One region of the Glutamicibacter sp. M10 genome, then DNA from elsewhere that is predicted to be linked to it. Evidence: riboswitches for the same ligand, from Rfam matches in the RefSeq annotation. Region 1 holds a riboswitch; each other region holds the start of a gene.
What was found. A riboswitch is a leader RNA that binds a small molecule or an ion and turns the genes downstream of it on or off. The one in region 1 is predicted to bind S-adenosylmethionine.
Positions count from the first base shown of each region.

Region 2: another riboswitch for S-adenosylmethionine. It lies ahead of N6V40_RS05630 (OsmC family protein); the one in region 1 lies ahead of N6V40_RS01180 (acyl-CoA dehydrogenase family protein).
Region 3: another riboswitch for S-adenosylmethionine. It lies ahead of N6V40_RS15420 (bifunctional o-acetylhomoserine/o-acetylserine sulfhydrylase); the one in region 1 lies ahead of N6V40_RS01180 (acyl-CoA dehydrogenase family protein).
Region 4: another riboswitch for S-adenosylmethionine. It lies ahead of N6V40_RS02995 (flavin reductase family protein); the one in region 1 lies ahead of N6V40_RS01180 (acyl-CoA dehydrogenase family protein).

Region 1 is NZ_CP104918.1:234,353-237,650, forward strand. Features, by position in the region: gene N6V40_RS01175 (LLM class flavin-dependent oxidoreductase) at 1-357, opposite strand, end outside; gene N6V40_RS01180 (acyl-CoA dehydrogenase family protein) at 409-1,749, opposite strand; SAM riboswitch class I at 1,765-1,856, opposite strand; SAM riboswitch class I at 2,124-2,226, shown strand; gene N6V40_RS01185 (ABC transporter ATP-binding protein) at 2,232-3,041, shown strand; gene N6V40_RS01190 (aliphatic sulfonate ABC transporter substrate-binding protein) at 3,123-3,298, shown strand, end outside.
Region 2 is NZ_CP104918.1:1,152,187-1,155,484, forward strand. Features, by position in the region: gene N6V40_RS05620 (SDR family oxidoreductase) at 1-440, shown strand, start outside; gene N6V40_RS05625 (L-idonate 5-dehydrogenase) at 430-1,485, shown strand; gene N6V40_RS05630 (OsmC family protein) at 1,560-2,114, opposite strand; SAM riboswitch class IV at 2,148-2,268, opposite strand; gene N6V40_RS05635 (DEAD/DEAH box helicase) at 2,383-3,298, shown strand, end outside.
Region 3 is NZ_CP104918.1:3,176,483-3,179,780, reverse strand. Features, by position in the region: gene N6V40_RS15430 (GNAT family acetyltransferase) at 1-385, shown strand, start outside; gene N6V40_RS15425 (VOC family protein) at 440-1,084, opposite strand; SAM riboswitch class IV at 1,257-1,377, shown strand; partial or broken gene N6V40_RS15420 (bifunctional o-acetylhomoserine/o-acetylserine sulfhydrylase) at 1,467-2,809, shown strand; gene N6V40_RS15415 (homoserine O-acetyltransferase MetX) at 2,916-3,298, shown strand, end outside.
Region 4 is NZ_CP104918.1:602,855-606,152, forward strand. Features, by position in the region: gene N6V40_RS02990 (long-chain-fatty-acid--CoA ligase) at 1-1,278, opposite strand, end outside; SAM riboswitch class IV at 1,621-1,738, shown strand; gene N6V40_RS02995 (flavin reductase family protein) at 1,835-2,335, shown strand; gene dnaB (replicative DNA helicase) at 2,986-3,298, shown strand, end outside.

The sequences.
Region 1 (3,298 bases):
ACGGGCAAAAGCATATGGGTGCTCATAGGCGGTTCCGGCGGTGACGCCGAAGCCCAAGTTTTCAGTTACTGCAGCCATGGCCGAGACCAGCATCATCGGGTCATTAACCGGTGCCTGTGCGCCCGAGCGCAGTGGGGATTCGTTGGTGCCGTTAAAGACATCGTAGGTACCTAGTACGTCGGCAATAAACAGGCCGTCGAACTTACCCTTTTCTAGCACCTTCGCTAGGTGGGTCCAGTAGCCGATGGTGTTGTACGTTGAGGCTTTGTCATCTGGGTGACGCCACAGACCTGGCGACTGGTGCACCACGCAGTTCATGTCGAATGCGTTGAAGAGAATTTCGCGCTTCGTGCTCATAGGTGTTCTCCTTGCCGTGAATCTGTATTGGTGAAATTAGAAATTAGGCGCTTAGGCGCCGTAGTTTTGGTTGTTGCTGTCTTCGCCGGTGACCAAGAGACGTTGAGGCTGAACCGCATTGATTTCGTAGTCCCCCACGATGCGCGCCTTGTACATGGCCGGGTTGTGGGTGGCGATGGTTCGTGCGTTACGCCAGTGCCGATCTAGGTTGCACACAATGCTGGTTGATGAGGCCCCTAAACCGTCAAAGAGTTTGCTGGTTGCTCCGAGCACCAACGGTTGCACGATGGTCTGGGCGCGGTTAGCCGATAGTTCACAGACCGCGTAGCGTTCCTCGTCGTTCAGTCCTGGGTCTACCAGTGCTGCTTCAACTTCTAGTACTGCGCCAATCACTACCGAGTCGACGGCGAAGGACTCTGCTGAGACTTCGCCGACCAGCTGAAGTACCTGTGGTTCGCGGTAGGCCGGAACGCCGGTGCCGGTGGTGAAGATGCGGGTACGGTTCTGGACCGACTGGCGCAGATCGTTCAGCGCGGCGCGGGCAATACCTGCTTGCACTGCGGTGAGGACCAGCTGGTAGATCGCAGCTTCGGAGTCGTTAGTTGCCTGTGGGATAAAACAGTCCACGGGCACCTGATGGAACTCGGTGGTGCCGGTACCGGTCAGCCCCTGACCAAACCCATCCCAATCGTCAAGGATTTTTACGCCACTGCGTTGGGTGGAAACGACGGCAATCTGCCGGCCAGCCTTTTCTGGATGGGCCACTGCCACTGCGGTCCAGTCGGCAAAGATGGTGCCGGTGCAGTAATACTTTTCACCGTCAACTAGCCAGCGGCCCTCAGACTCGGTGACCTTGGTGTTCAGCGTACCTAGTGCGTTGCCGCCACGTTCGGTGTACGCATTGCCGACAATCTGACCGGCAGCAATACGGGTAACCCACTTGTTGCGCAGCTCTTGATCTTCAAGAATCAGAATGCTCTCCACAAAGGCGATGTGTGCTCGCCAGAGCTGGCCAACATGGGAATCAGCCTCGGAAAGTTCAATCAGCAGGCGGAACACGTCAACCAGACGTGCGCCGTAGCCGCCCTCAGAAACTGGAATGCGCAGCGCACCAAAGCGGTCGCGGTTCAGCAGGCCCACCTGTTCAAAGGGAAGCACGCGGTTGCGATCGCGGTCCCTTGCGGTAGACGCGATCTGCGCGAATACCGGACGGAAAATTTCAGCCAAACGGTCATACTGTTCATCCGCGCCCGGACCGGGTGTGACTTTGAGTAGTTGCCGGGTAGGCAGTTGCTCTTCGAAGTCATCTAGTCCCATGGCGCTAGCCTGCGAAGGATCGCTGAGCTGGTTGAAGTCCAAACCGGAAGAGTTCGGCGACTCGCCAAATGACATTGAAGTCCTCAATTCTTTCCATCGGTCCTGGCGGTAGCACCGTCCCGCGATTCGGGTGGTTGCTGCGGCGTCGTCGAGCCAGATCTCTCAGCCGCTCTGGATGGGTTGTCATTCATTTGTAGCCGTAACAAAGCAATCATTCCAAGCCACGAAGTCACATTTCATTGTTCAGACCAGGTGGCTTGACAGTTGCGTTGCACAGTCAATGACGCGTCATATCGAAGATGACTTGGCAAGAATCCCCAACTATCGATTAAACAGCCTTCTAATGAAATAAATAACGAAATAACCCGCGCATGTGACGTAGTTATCGAAGATTTTTCATGTTACGCAAGATTTGCTTTCAAATCGTTCGAAAGCCTGTAATGGACACGTAACCATCCCGAGCGGCCGAGAGATCTGGCTCAGTGACGCCGCAGCAACCACCTATGGATGACACACTCCATAGGCCGGTGCTACCGCCAGGACCGATGGAGATGATCATGGCTCTTAGCCTTGCACTGCCTCAAGCGCACACCTCGACCGCTTTAGACGTGGAATTCAGCAATGTTTCGCGCACCTTCACCACCAAAAGTGAAAGCCGCGCGGTCCTCAGCGATATCAACTTGCAGATCCCCGCGGGCCAAGTTGTTGCGATCCTTGGTGCTAGCGGCTGCGGCAAGTCCACACTGCTTCGCGCGGTCTCCGGGTTGGACCAACCATCCACCGGATCCATCCGTACCGGAAAACGCAACGTAGATGGCATCAACGAACTATGTGCGGTCGCATTTCAGGAACCACGACTACTACCGTGGCGATCGGTCCGAGAAAATATCGCTTTGGGCCTCGCGCCAGGTACCAGCAAGGCCGACGGTGCTGAACTGATTGATGAATTAATCGAGCTGACCGGGCTCAGCCACGCGACAGATCTTCGCCCGCGCGAAATTTCAGGTGGTATGGCTCAGCGCGTCTCGCTGGCTCGTGCCTTGGCACGGCGCCCTGGAGTGCTGCTACTTGATGAACCCTTCGGCGCACTGGACGCTTTGACGCGGCTGAAAATGCAAGATCTATTGCTCTCCATCCATGCTTCCTTCCCCACCACAATTCTTATGGTCACCCACGACGTGGACGAGGCGTTGACCTTGGCTGACCGAGTCATCGTCCTGGGACGTGAGGGTCAAGATACCGCGGCCACCGTCATTAAAGAACTCTCAATGAGCGCTTCTCATCCTCGCAAACACAACGAAGATCAGTTCATCGCTCACCGCGCAGGATTGCTTCGACTTCTTGGTGTGGACCCGACTAACCATTGACGTTTAACACCGATTCCCCCTGATCTACTCCATCAGCGACATAGCTGTCGCTTACCCGCACGCACAATTTAGAGGATTATTATGCTTTCGCACCGCTTCACTCGACGTACCGCACTTGCCACCGCAGCACTGTTGATCGGGGCTACTGCCCTGACCGGTTGCGCCGGAGAAAACGCTACGGCCTCAGGATCAGATAAGACCCTGTCCATTGACTTCGCCACCTACAACCCGCTGAGCCTGGTCATCAAAGAAAAAGG
Region 2 (3,298 bases), 920 kb from region 1:
ACTGGCAGCGCGTCATTGATACCAACCTGACCAGCGCGTTCTTGGTAGGACGCGAAGTTGCCCGTGGCATGGTGCAGCGCGGTGAAGGCAAGATCATCAACATCTGCTCGGTACAAACCGACCTGGCGCGCCCCACCATTTCCGCGTACACCGCGGCCAAGGGTGGCCTGCGAAACCTCACCCGCGCCATGACCGCCGAATGGGCTGGTTCCGGACTGCAAATTAATGGCATCGCACCTGGCTACATCCACACCGAAATGACCCAGAACCTCGTTGATGATGAGAAGTTCAACTCTTGGATCTTGGGCCGCACACCAGCAGCCCGTTGGGGAACCGTTGAGGACTTGGCGGGCCCGGCCGTATGGCTGGCCTCGGATGGTTCCAACTACGTCAACGGACAGACTATCTTTATCGACGGAGGCATGAGCGTTGTCGTCTAACACCCTAGCTACTAGCACCGAAGCCGTTGTTGCCCACGCGGCAGGGGATCTACGCGTTGAGCAGATCGAACTAGCCGCACCGGCTGCAGATGAAGCACGCATTTCCATCGCCTACGGCGGTATCTGCGGATCAGACCTGCATTACTGGAGCCATGGTGCTGCCGGTGAATCCATTCTTAAAGCACCTATGGTCTTAGGCCACGAGATTGTTGGCACCGTCCTGCAGACGGCCGCCGATGGCACTGGGCCAGCCGCCGGCACCAAAGTCGCCGTGCATCCGGCAACTCCCGGCGAAACTGGAGAACCTTATCCAACCGAACGTCCCAACCTGTCTCCAGGCTGCACCTATTTAGGATCTGCAGCCCGCTATCCACACACCGAAGGTGCGTTCGCCCGCGAGGTCAACCTACCTGCTCGGATGTTGCGCGCTCTACCCGAGTCCCTTTCACTACGTGATGCCGCGTTGGCGGAACCAGCAGCAGTGGCCTGGCATGCAGTTTCACGTGCGGGAGATGTTGCTGGAAAGCGCGCACTGGTCATCGGTGCCGGCCCCATTGGAGCTTTGGCAGTCGCCGTGCTCAAGCGCGCCGGAGCCGCAGAAATCATTGCGGTGGACATGCATGACAAGCCACTTCAGATCGCAACAAAGCTCGGTGCGACCTCAACCCTGCGGGCGGATGATCAAGAGTCCATCGGCAAGGTTAATGCCGACGTGGTGATCGAGGCTAGTGGCAACTACCGTGGTCTGGCCTCGGCAGTACGCGGTGCTACGCGCGGTGGACGAGTAGTCATGGTTGGCCTGCTACCAACCGGTGAGCAGCCAGCACTGATCTCGCTTGTCATCACCCGTGAACTAGAACTCGTCGGTTCATTCCGTTTTAACGACGAAATTGACCACGTTCTTGCTGCCTTGGCCGACGGGTCGTTACGGATCTCGGATGCTGTCACCCACGAGTTCCCAGTGGGCCAAAGTCTTGAAGCCTTTGAAACGGCCAAGGATGCTTCCACCTCGGGCAAGGTCCTACTGGATTTCCTTAGCGAATAATCCATTACTGTAAAACGCACTGCGGTGGCCCTGAAATTCGGGTCACCGCAGTGCGTTTTTTGGTTCAGCTGAGACTAATTATTAGCTTCAACAACGTGCACCGAGGTAGTCACCGGCACCGGGTTGACGAACAAGTCCAATACTGGGCAGTGAGCATCCACAGCCTGGCGTAGTTCTTCATAACGCTCTGCGGATTCAGGACCCGCAATGTGCACCTGCAAGTCCACGGAGGAGAAGCCCGGACGAATTGTTTCATCAATGCCAAACAGGCCACGAACATCAAGCTGGCCATCAGCGGTGATCTGCACATCATCTACTTGGATGCCCAAGTTTTCCGCGTACAGACGGTAAACAACTACTTGGCAGGAAACCAACGCTGCCAAGGCATATTCCACCGGGCTGGCCGCGATGTCGCTGCCTCCCAGTGCAGCTGGTTCATCAACGGTAAAGCTGTGCTTGCCGGCCCTGATGTTACTGGCTACAGAGTCGAATCCTTCGCCGCGAACACTAAAGGTGAGTTGTGCGCTCTGTGGGGCTGCCGAAATGCGTTCACCCCATCCAGTGCCAGCTTCTTGTAAGCGCGCAGAGCGATCTTCGGCCACGGAAAGTTTCTTGGTTGCGGTAGGCATAAGAGGTGTTCTCCCTTTTCTGACGCAAGGGTGCGCCATCGTTTACGCTTCTTGACTCTCAGGATGCGTCGAATCTTCACCTGGGGCACCCGGCACAATGGCTAGAGGGTTGCCGTCCACTCAGCCAGGGCCGTAGTGAGTGGAACTCGTGATTCAGTGATTCATTTTTATCCTTGAGTACCGCTGCGAGTAAAGCATTCGCTTAACTTTTCGTCATTACGAAGCTGTCGGTAACCGTCGATAGGATGGAGGGTAGCAACCGGCTCTATTGCGTACACAACGATTGGCGGATATGGAATACCAGCTGACTATCAAAAACTTGGACTTGGTACTGGACCAGGACACGTTGGAGATTGGTGCGTTCTACTATCAGTCGGGAAAGGTCTCGCACGTTGAACGCCACGTTGAAGCCGGTCTTACTCAAGTGCGCGGACAGGTGCTCGGCGCGCAGGTGAACGCAACCTTCCGATTTGAAGCGCAAGGGATTTCATTTGAAGGTGGTTGCAGCAAACACCCCACCAGTACTCGCTGCGAAGAAGTCGCCGCGTTATTGATTGAAACCATTAACGAAGATGATGAGCCTCTGTACGTTACCGACGGTGCGGGGCGGCCGCATGACTGGCAACGTCAAGCGGTGCCGCAGTGGGAACGTAGTCTTAACCGCCTATTGCCCGTCATCGATGATGAACCGGACGTCGCCCAAGAGCCGCTGGGCCTCATTCTAAAAATCGTTAGCGAACCACGCTACGGTAGCGATGATGCCCTGACCCTTCAGGCTCGCCCGGCGCGACAAGGTACCAAGAGCCCATGGATTCAGACCGGAGTAAGCTGGAAGTCTGTGGCCTTTGACAAGCGGTTCTCCAAAGAACAGCGCCGTGCCATGAGCGAACTAGACCAGCTACGAGAGCAGGCTGAAAAGCAAAAATACGGCTATGTCTGGGATGTTAAAGACTGGATCTCGTTAATGGATCTACCGGGCAAAGATTTGCTCGAAGCCTTCACCGCGCTGCAAGCAGCCGGAGTGCAGATCATCAACGGAAGTAGCAACGCCAAGCCCGCTGTGACCTTCAGCCCTGAGCCGGCCAATGCTTTTGTAGATCTGCGCCGGGGTGAAGATGGCTTGACCATGGAAGGGTTCATTTCCGCGCCTGATCCACAAGATTCACATGTACTCCCTGTCGGAA
Region 3 (3,298 bases), 590 kb from region 1:
ACAAGCCGTGGCACTGTGGGAAGCCACCGGGCTGACCCGGCCGTGGAATGATCCATACGCCGATGCGCAGCGTGCCTTAGATACCCCAACTTCCACGGTGCTGGCCGTGATCGAGGAAGACAAAGTTGTTGCCACTGCGATGGTGGGCCACGACGGACACCGTGGCTGGCTCTACTATGTGGCCGTTGATCCGCTCAAGCAGGGTACCGGGCTTGGCAGCACAATGGTTCAGGCCGCAACAAGCTGGCTAGTGGACCGTGGTGTGCCCAAGGTGCAGTTGATGGTGCGTAATGAAAACGCTGCCGTGCTCAATTTCTATGAGCGTCTGGGATTTGTGGACCAAAACGTTGTGGTTCTAGGCAAGCGTCTGGATGCCAGCACATAAAAAGAGGTAGGTGGGGACGCCATTGTCCCCGCCTACCTTTGAAAGATGTTGTTGTTACAGCACAACCGGACCGTTATCGGTTTCGAAGGTCACCGTCATGATTCCCGGGGTACCGTTGGGTGCCTCATAGTCCATGACTACTGGGCCCAGATTCACGTTTTCAGGTTGCCCCAACCATTCCAGCACACGATCACGCGAGCCGGCAATGGTGATCTCGCTGATCGCGCCGCTCGGTTCAAGTGCCTTGGAAGGATGCAGATCCTTAGCTTCTTCGTCCCAGGAAATCAGGTACGGGCACTGCGGGTCGGCGATCAAACCCTTAATGCCGATCTGCTGCCAGGTCAGCTCGCGACCATCGGGGAATTTGCGGTTGCCCGGAACCGACTTGCGGCCCAGCCGTTCTTCGGCGCTGGACAGATCGTCCACCGAAACACACCAGCCCATCCAGCCACCGCCGAGCTCAGAACGCGCTCGCACCGCTTGGCCAAAAGGAGCCTTGTCGCTGGCGGGGTGGTTGAGCACTTCAACCACTTCCAAATACTGACCATGCTTCAACGGGAAGATGACATTACGTGTTCCGAAGCGCGGATGCACGCCTCCCTTAACGAACTCCAAACCCAAGGCCTCGGAGATTCTCTGCGCGGTTGGCAACAACCCATCTGGGCCGCAGGCATAACTTACGTGATCTAACCTCATCATGTGCCCATCATGACAACATGTGATGACAGTCTCTACTTAGGCAAGCCTAATTTTTAATCGGTGATCGAATTCTCTGCACCCAAATCGCGTCTGGCGCGAAATATGACCGATTACTACCCCCTTTGCACTCTCACATTGCAAAAATCTTCGGTTTTCGGGCACACTGGAAGTAGGTCATGAGTCCCAGTAACAAGCCCCGGCTTACTGGGCGGCAACCCTCCAACCGCGGTGGGGTGCCCCGGGTGAAGACCTGGCCCTTAGGAGCAAAAAGCTGCTAAGGACAAGCGCGGGTAACCCTGGAAGTGCCTTCATGAGGATCTTTCTGTCGGTGTCTTCTCAGTGGTCTACCCCAAAAGTCACAGAACTATTTTTGGAGGAAACCATGAGCAATAACTGGTCATTTGAAACCCGTCAGATCCACTCCGGGCAGACCCCAGATCCAACCACCGGTGCCCGGGCACTACCGATCTTCCAGACCACTTCCTTTGTCTTCCCAAGCGCAGAAAGTGCTGCAGCCCGTTTTGCGCTGCAGGAACTGGAACCGATCTACACCCGCATCGGCAACCCCACCACCGACGCAGTAGAAACTCGCATCGCCGATCTAGAAGGCGGCGTGGGCGCGCTGTTGCTGTCCTCCGGACAGGCCGCGACCACCTTGGCCATCCTGAACCTCGCCGAGTCCGGCGATCACCTGGTGGCCAGCCCAAGTTTGTACGGCGGAACCCAGAATCTGCTTAAGCACACGCTTAAGCGTCTGGGCATCGAGGTCAGCTTTGTGGCCGACCCGGATAACCTGCAGGATTGGCGCGACGCGGTGCGCCCAAACACCAAGGCGTTCTTCGGCGAAACCATTTCCAACCCACGCCAAGACGTGCTGGACATCGAAGAAATCGCCAAGATCGCCCATGAAAATGGAGTGCCGCTGCTGGTGGATAACACCCTGGCCACTCCGTACCTGATCCGCCCGATCGAATTTGGGGCTGACATCGTCATCCACTCGGCCACCAAATTCCTGGGCGGTCACGGCAACGCGATCGCCGGGGTGATTGTGGACTCGGGCAACTTTGACTTTGCCAAGGACCCGCAGCGCTTCCCGGGCTTTAACACCCCGGACGAGTCCTACAACGGCCTGGTTTTTGCTCGCGATCTTGGCGTGAACGGCATCCTCGGCGCCAACCTGGCCTACATCCTCAAGACGCGAGTCCAGCTCTTGCGCGATTTGGGTTCAGCGCTGTCACCTTTAACGCGTTCTTGATCGCCCAGGGGCTAGAAACCCTGTCCCTGCGCGTTGAGCGCCACGGTGAAAACGCGCGCGAAGTGGCCAACTGGCTCGAAGCCCGTGATGAAGTGCAGCAGGTCGCCTATGCGGGCCTAGCCTCCTCACCGTGGTTTGAGCGCGCCAAGAAGTACAGCCAGCACGGCGCCGGATCGGTGCTCGCCTTTGAGCTTTCTGGCGGTGCGCCGGCAGGCCAAGCCTTTGTAAACGCCCTTGAGCTGCACTCCCATGTGGCCAACATCGGCGATGTGCGCTCGCTGGCCATCCACCCGGCGTCCACCACCCACGCTCAGCTCTCCGAGGCCGATCAGCTTGCCGCGGGCGTAAGCCCCGGCTTGGTGCGCTTGAGCGTCGGACTAGAAAATATCAAGGACATTTTGGCCGATCTCCAGTTGGGCTTTAACGCTGTGGCAGCCCTTGAGAATAAGGAATTGCAGGAAACGCTCTAGGTATGGCATCCATTGCAACCAACGAAGAAACACCGCTCGCCCACGGCCAAGACGGCATGACGCGCCGTAGCGCTGTGGGGAGTACCACTTTGAGTTTGGCGGCTACCTGCCACAGGTAGAACTCGCCTACGAAACGTGGGGCAAGCTGAGCGCCGATGGCTCCAACGCCGTGCTGGTGATGCATGCTTTGACCGGCGACGCACATGTCGCCCAGGGGCATTCATCCCTACCCGGATGGTGGGACGGCTTTATCGGCCCCGGGGCCACGATCGACAGCACAAAGTACTTCGTTCTCGCCGTTAATATGGTCGGCGGTTGTAATGGATCCACCGGGCCGTCTTCGCCGGACGCACACGGTGTGCCCTATGGGTCGCGTTTCCCCTTTGTCACCATCAAAGATTCGGTGCGCCTTGAAGCGCGCCTGGCCGCGCAGCTAGGAATTAACTCCTGGCATGCGGTGATTGGTGGTTCCATGGGTGGGGCGCGAGC
Region 4 (3,298 bases), 370 kb from region 1:
GTCGCGCACCTGAATGTAGCCGTCGGGATGCATGACGCCTAAGTCGCCGGTGTGGAACCATCCGCCGGCAAAGGCCTGTGCGGTTGCTTCTTCGTCTCGGTAATAGCCGATCATGACATTGTTACCGCGCAAGACGATTTCGCCCATAGTCTGGGCATCGGCAGGAACGTCGAACATGTTCTCATCAACAATGCGTGCCGACTCCGCGGTGATCATTCCGACGCCTTGGCGGGCTAGCTTGGCCACGCGTTCGGCCGGCTCTAGCTGATCCCATTCTTCTTGGTATTCGCAGACTGTGTAGGGGCCATACACTTCGGTCAGCCCATAGACGTGAACGACTTCGATGCCCAGTTTCTGCAACTTGGAAATGATGGCCGGGGACGGTGGAGCTCCAGCGGTGGTGATGCGCAGCGGAGCCTGAAGTTGGTGCGCCCGAGTCGAGTCGGCGATGATCGAGCAAACAGTCGGGGCACCGCACAGGTGAGTAGTTCCGAGGTTCTCGATGGCATCCCACACTGCATCTTCACGCACTCCACGCAGGCATAGATGGGTGCCACCAACTGCGGTCACTGCCCAGGGTGTACACCAGCCGTTACAGTGAAACATCGGTAGCGTCCAGAGGTATCGGGTCGCTGAGCTAAGGCCCTGATGGTGCGCTTCACCCAGAGAGTTTAGGTAGCTGCCGCGGTGCGAGTAGAGCACACCCTTGGGCTTTCCCGTGGTCCCCGAGGTGTAGTTCAAGGCGATGGCAGAGCGCTCGTCCGCGATCGCATAGGGCAGTTTCTCGTCGCTGGCGGTAGACAGCAATTGCTCCAAGGTTCCATCAACTTCCACGTTCGGGCGTGGGGAGGTGAACTGGTCGTCGGTGATCTCAATCAGTGCCTGCAGGCCGGGGTTTTCGCGTCGCAGGGTTTTGGTGTTCTCCAGTAATTCGGTATCGGCCAGGAGGAGCTTCGCTCCCGAATGGTCGATGATGTACTGCAGCTCGTGGGCGGAGAGTCGCGTGTTCAGAGCGATGAGCACACCCCCAGCTAGCGGCACGGCGTAGTGAGCCATCAACATCTCAGGAGTATTTGGTGCCAAGACCGCTACTCGGTCACCGGGTTCGATGCGCTCGGCTAGTACTTGAGCAAAACGGTGCACCCGAGTTTCGAATTCTTTGTAGGTATAACTACGAGTCCCATGAATGATGGCGGTCTTGCTGGGGTAGGCCTCGGCCGAGCGTTCAAGGAAACGCAACGGGGTTAGTTCTGAATGGTTGGCCTGAATTTCTACCATGGAGGCATCCTTCACTCATCATCTCTGGCAACGGCGGCAGGCAATGAATGGTGTGACGCATAACACTGCATCTTTTATCGTGGCATGAACCTGAACGCCAGAGAAAGAAACCCGGTTTCATTACGGTGAGCGGCCCCAGAAAAGCGTTGAAGCGGCCTTGGTGACCGAGCTGGGCAGGATGTCATCGATAAGCGGATTGCGTCATGGATCACACATCTTCTGAATAATTGACTGCCAGACACCTCGATATAGGCCTATGCGTCGAATGAATCATTGAATATTGCGATTTACGAAGTGATTTGTTTGACGATACTTCGTCATGACCCATATCGTTTTAAACAGAATCAAGAGCATCAGCTATAAGCCCTGGCTTGCTGATCGGCAACCCTCTCTACGGTAGTGGGGTGCTCCAGGTGAGGATTCGGTTTCGCGCTAAATGGTGTTGAAACAAGTACCGCGCACTGCGTGAATGATCAGTGAGAAGTGGATTCGGGGACGCCGAACCGTTTGCTCGGGTCTCTTCAGCGCCGTGGGCAAGACCAGAAGGAATCGAGCCATGTCATTGAATCGTGAACTTGACCCGCTGACGCTCCGCAAGGTTTTCGCTCAGCACCCCTCAGGCATCGCAGCTCTTTGCGCCGAGATTGACGGTGTAAAAACCGGAATTATCGCTTCGTCGTTCACCGTTGGTGTTTCGTTGGAACCTGCGCTGGTGATGTTTGCAGTACAGAAAACTTCTAACACCTGGCCCAAATTACGCGAAGCTGGCCACATTGGCGTCTCAGTGCTTAGCGACCGCAATGGGGGAGTATGCGCGCAGCTCGCCTCAAAGACCGGCGACCGCTTCCGTGGTGTAGACACTGCCGTCACTGACCAGGGTGCGCTGTTTATCGAAGAATCCACATTGTGGTTGGAGACTTCCATCTACAACGAAGTTGAAGCTGGTGATCACTGGGTCGTCTTCTTGGAAGTGCACGGGCACCACGCCTCCGAACATTCGCCACAGATCTTCCATGATTCACGATTTCATTCAATCCCAGTTCCTGAACTCGTCTAATACTTCAGCTAGCTAGTTGCTCAAACGCTCCGGACGGAACACGCGGTGTTCCACCCGGAGCGTTTTTGCGTGACGGCAGCATTTTGATGATGTGGTGAGTTATCCACGGGGACAAAAGATGCCTTGGGGCAAAGAAATGTGGACGACGTCGTTTTTGAGGGTCAAGTGAACCGCTTAACCTACGGTGACTAAGGGTTTTAGGAGAATCTCACTATCCACAGGGTTATCCACACGCTTGTGGGTGATGTGTGTAGAACTCTGTGCATATCGCTAATAACCCCGAATTCCGGGTGTTTTTGGCTGTTGATAACTCTGCGAAGGGTGCCGCAAGCTTCAACAAAATATTTTTCTGTCCACAGCTGTGTAAACACAAACACCCAAGTCAAAACATATTACCGAATGGTAATAGTTATTAATCCACAGGGTTCTCCCCAGTTAGTGAACAGGGCAGTCCACAAGTCAGGCCATGTTATGCACAGGCGCTGTGGATAACGAGGTTTACGTGAGCAAATAACGGTCTTAGTGTTGACTTTGGGACAGAAATATCCACAGACGCTTTTTCAGTTGTCGGTATCGACTGACATGATGGAGCGTTGCCATCTGGCAAGGAAGTTTTTCCCAGCGGTTCAATAGGGATGGAAGTGGCTGTAATGAGTGCTGAGCCGGTTTACGAGGCACGGGAATCCGACGCGGGGCGCAAGCCGCCACAGGACATCGAGGCGGAAATGTCCGTGCTCGGTGGCATGATGCTCTCCAAGGACGCCATTGCAGACGTAGTTGAAGCACTGCGTGGCACCGATTTCTATCGTCCCGCTCACGAATCCATTTACGAAGCAATCATCGATCTTTATGGTCGAGGAGAACCAGCCGATGCGGTGACCGTTGCTGACTTACTGACCAAACGTGGAGAGATCTCACGTATTGGTGGAGCCGCATATCTGCACAACCTCATCCAGCAAGTCC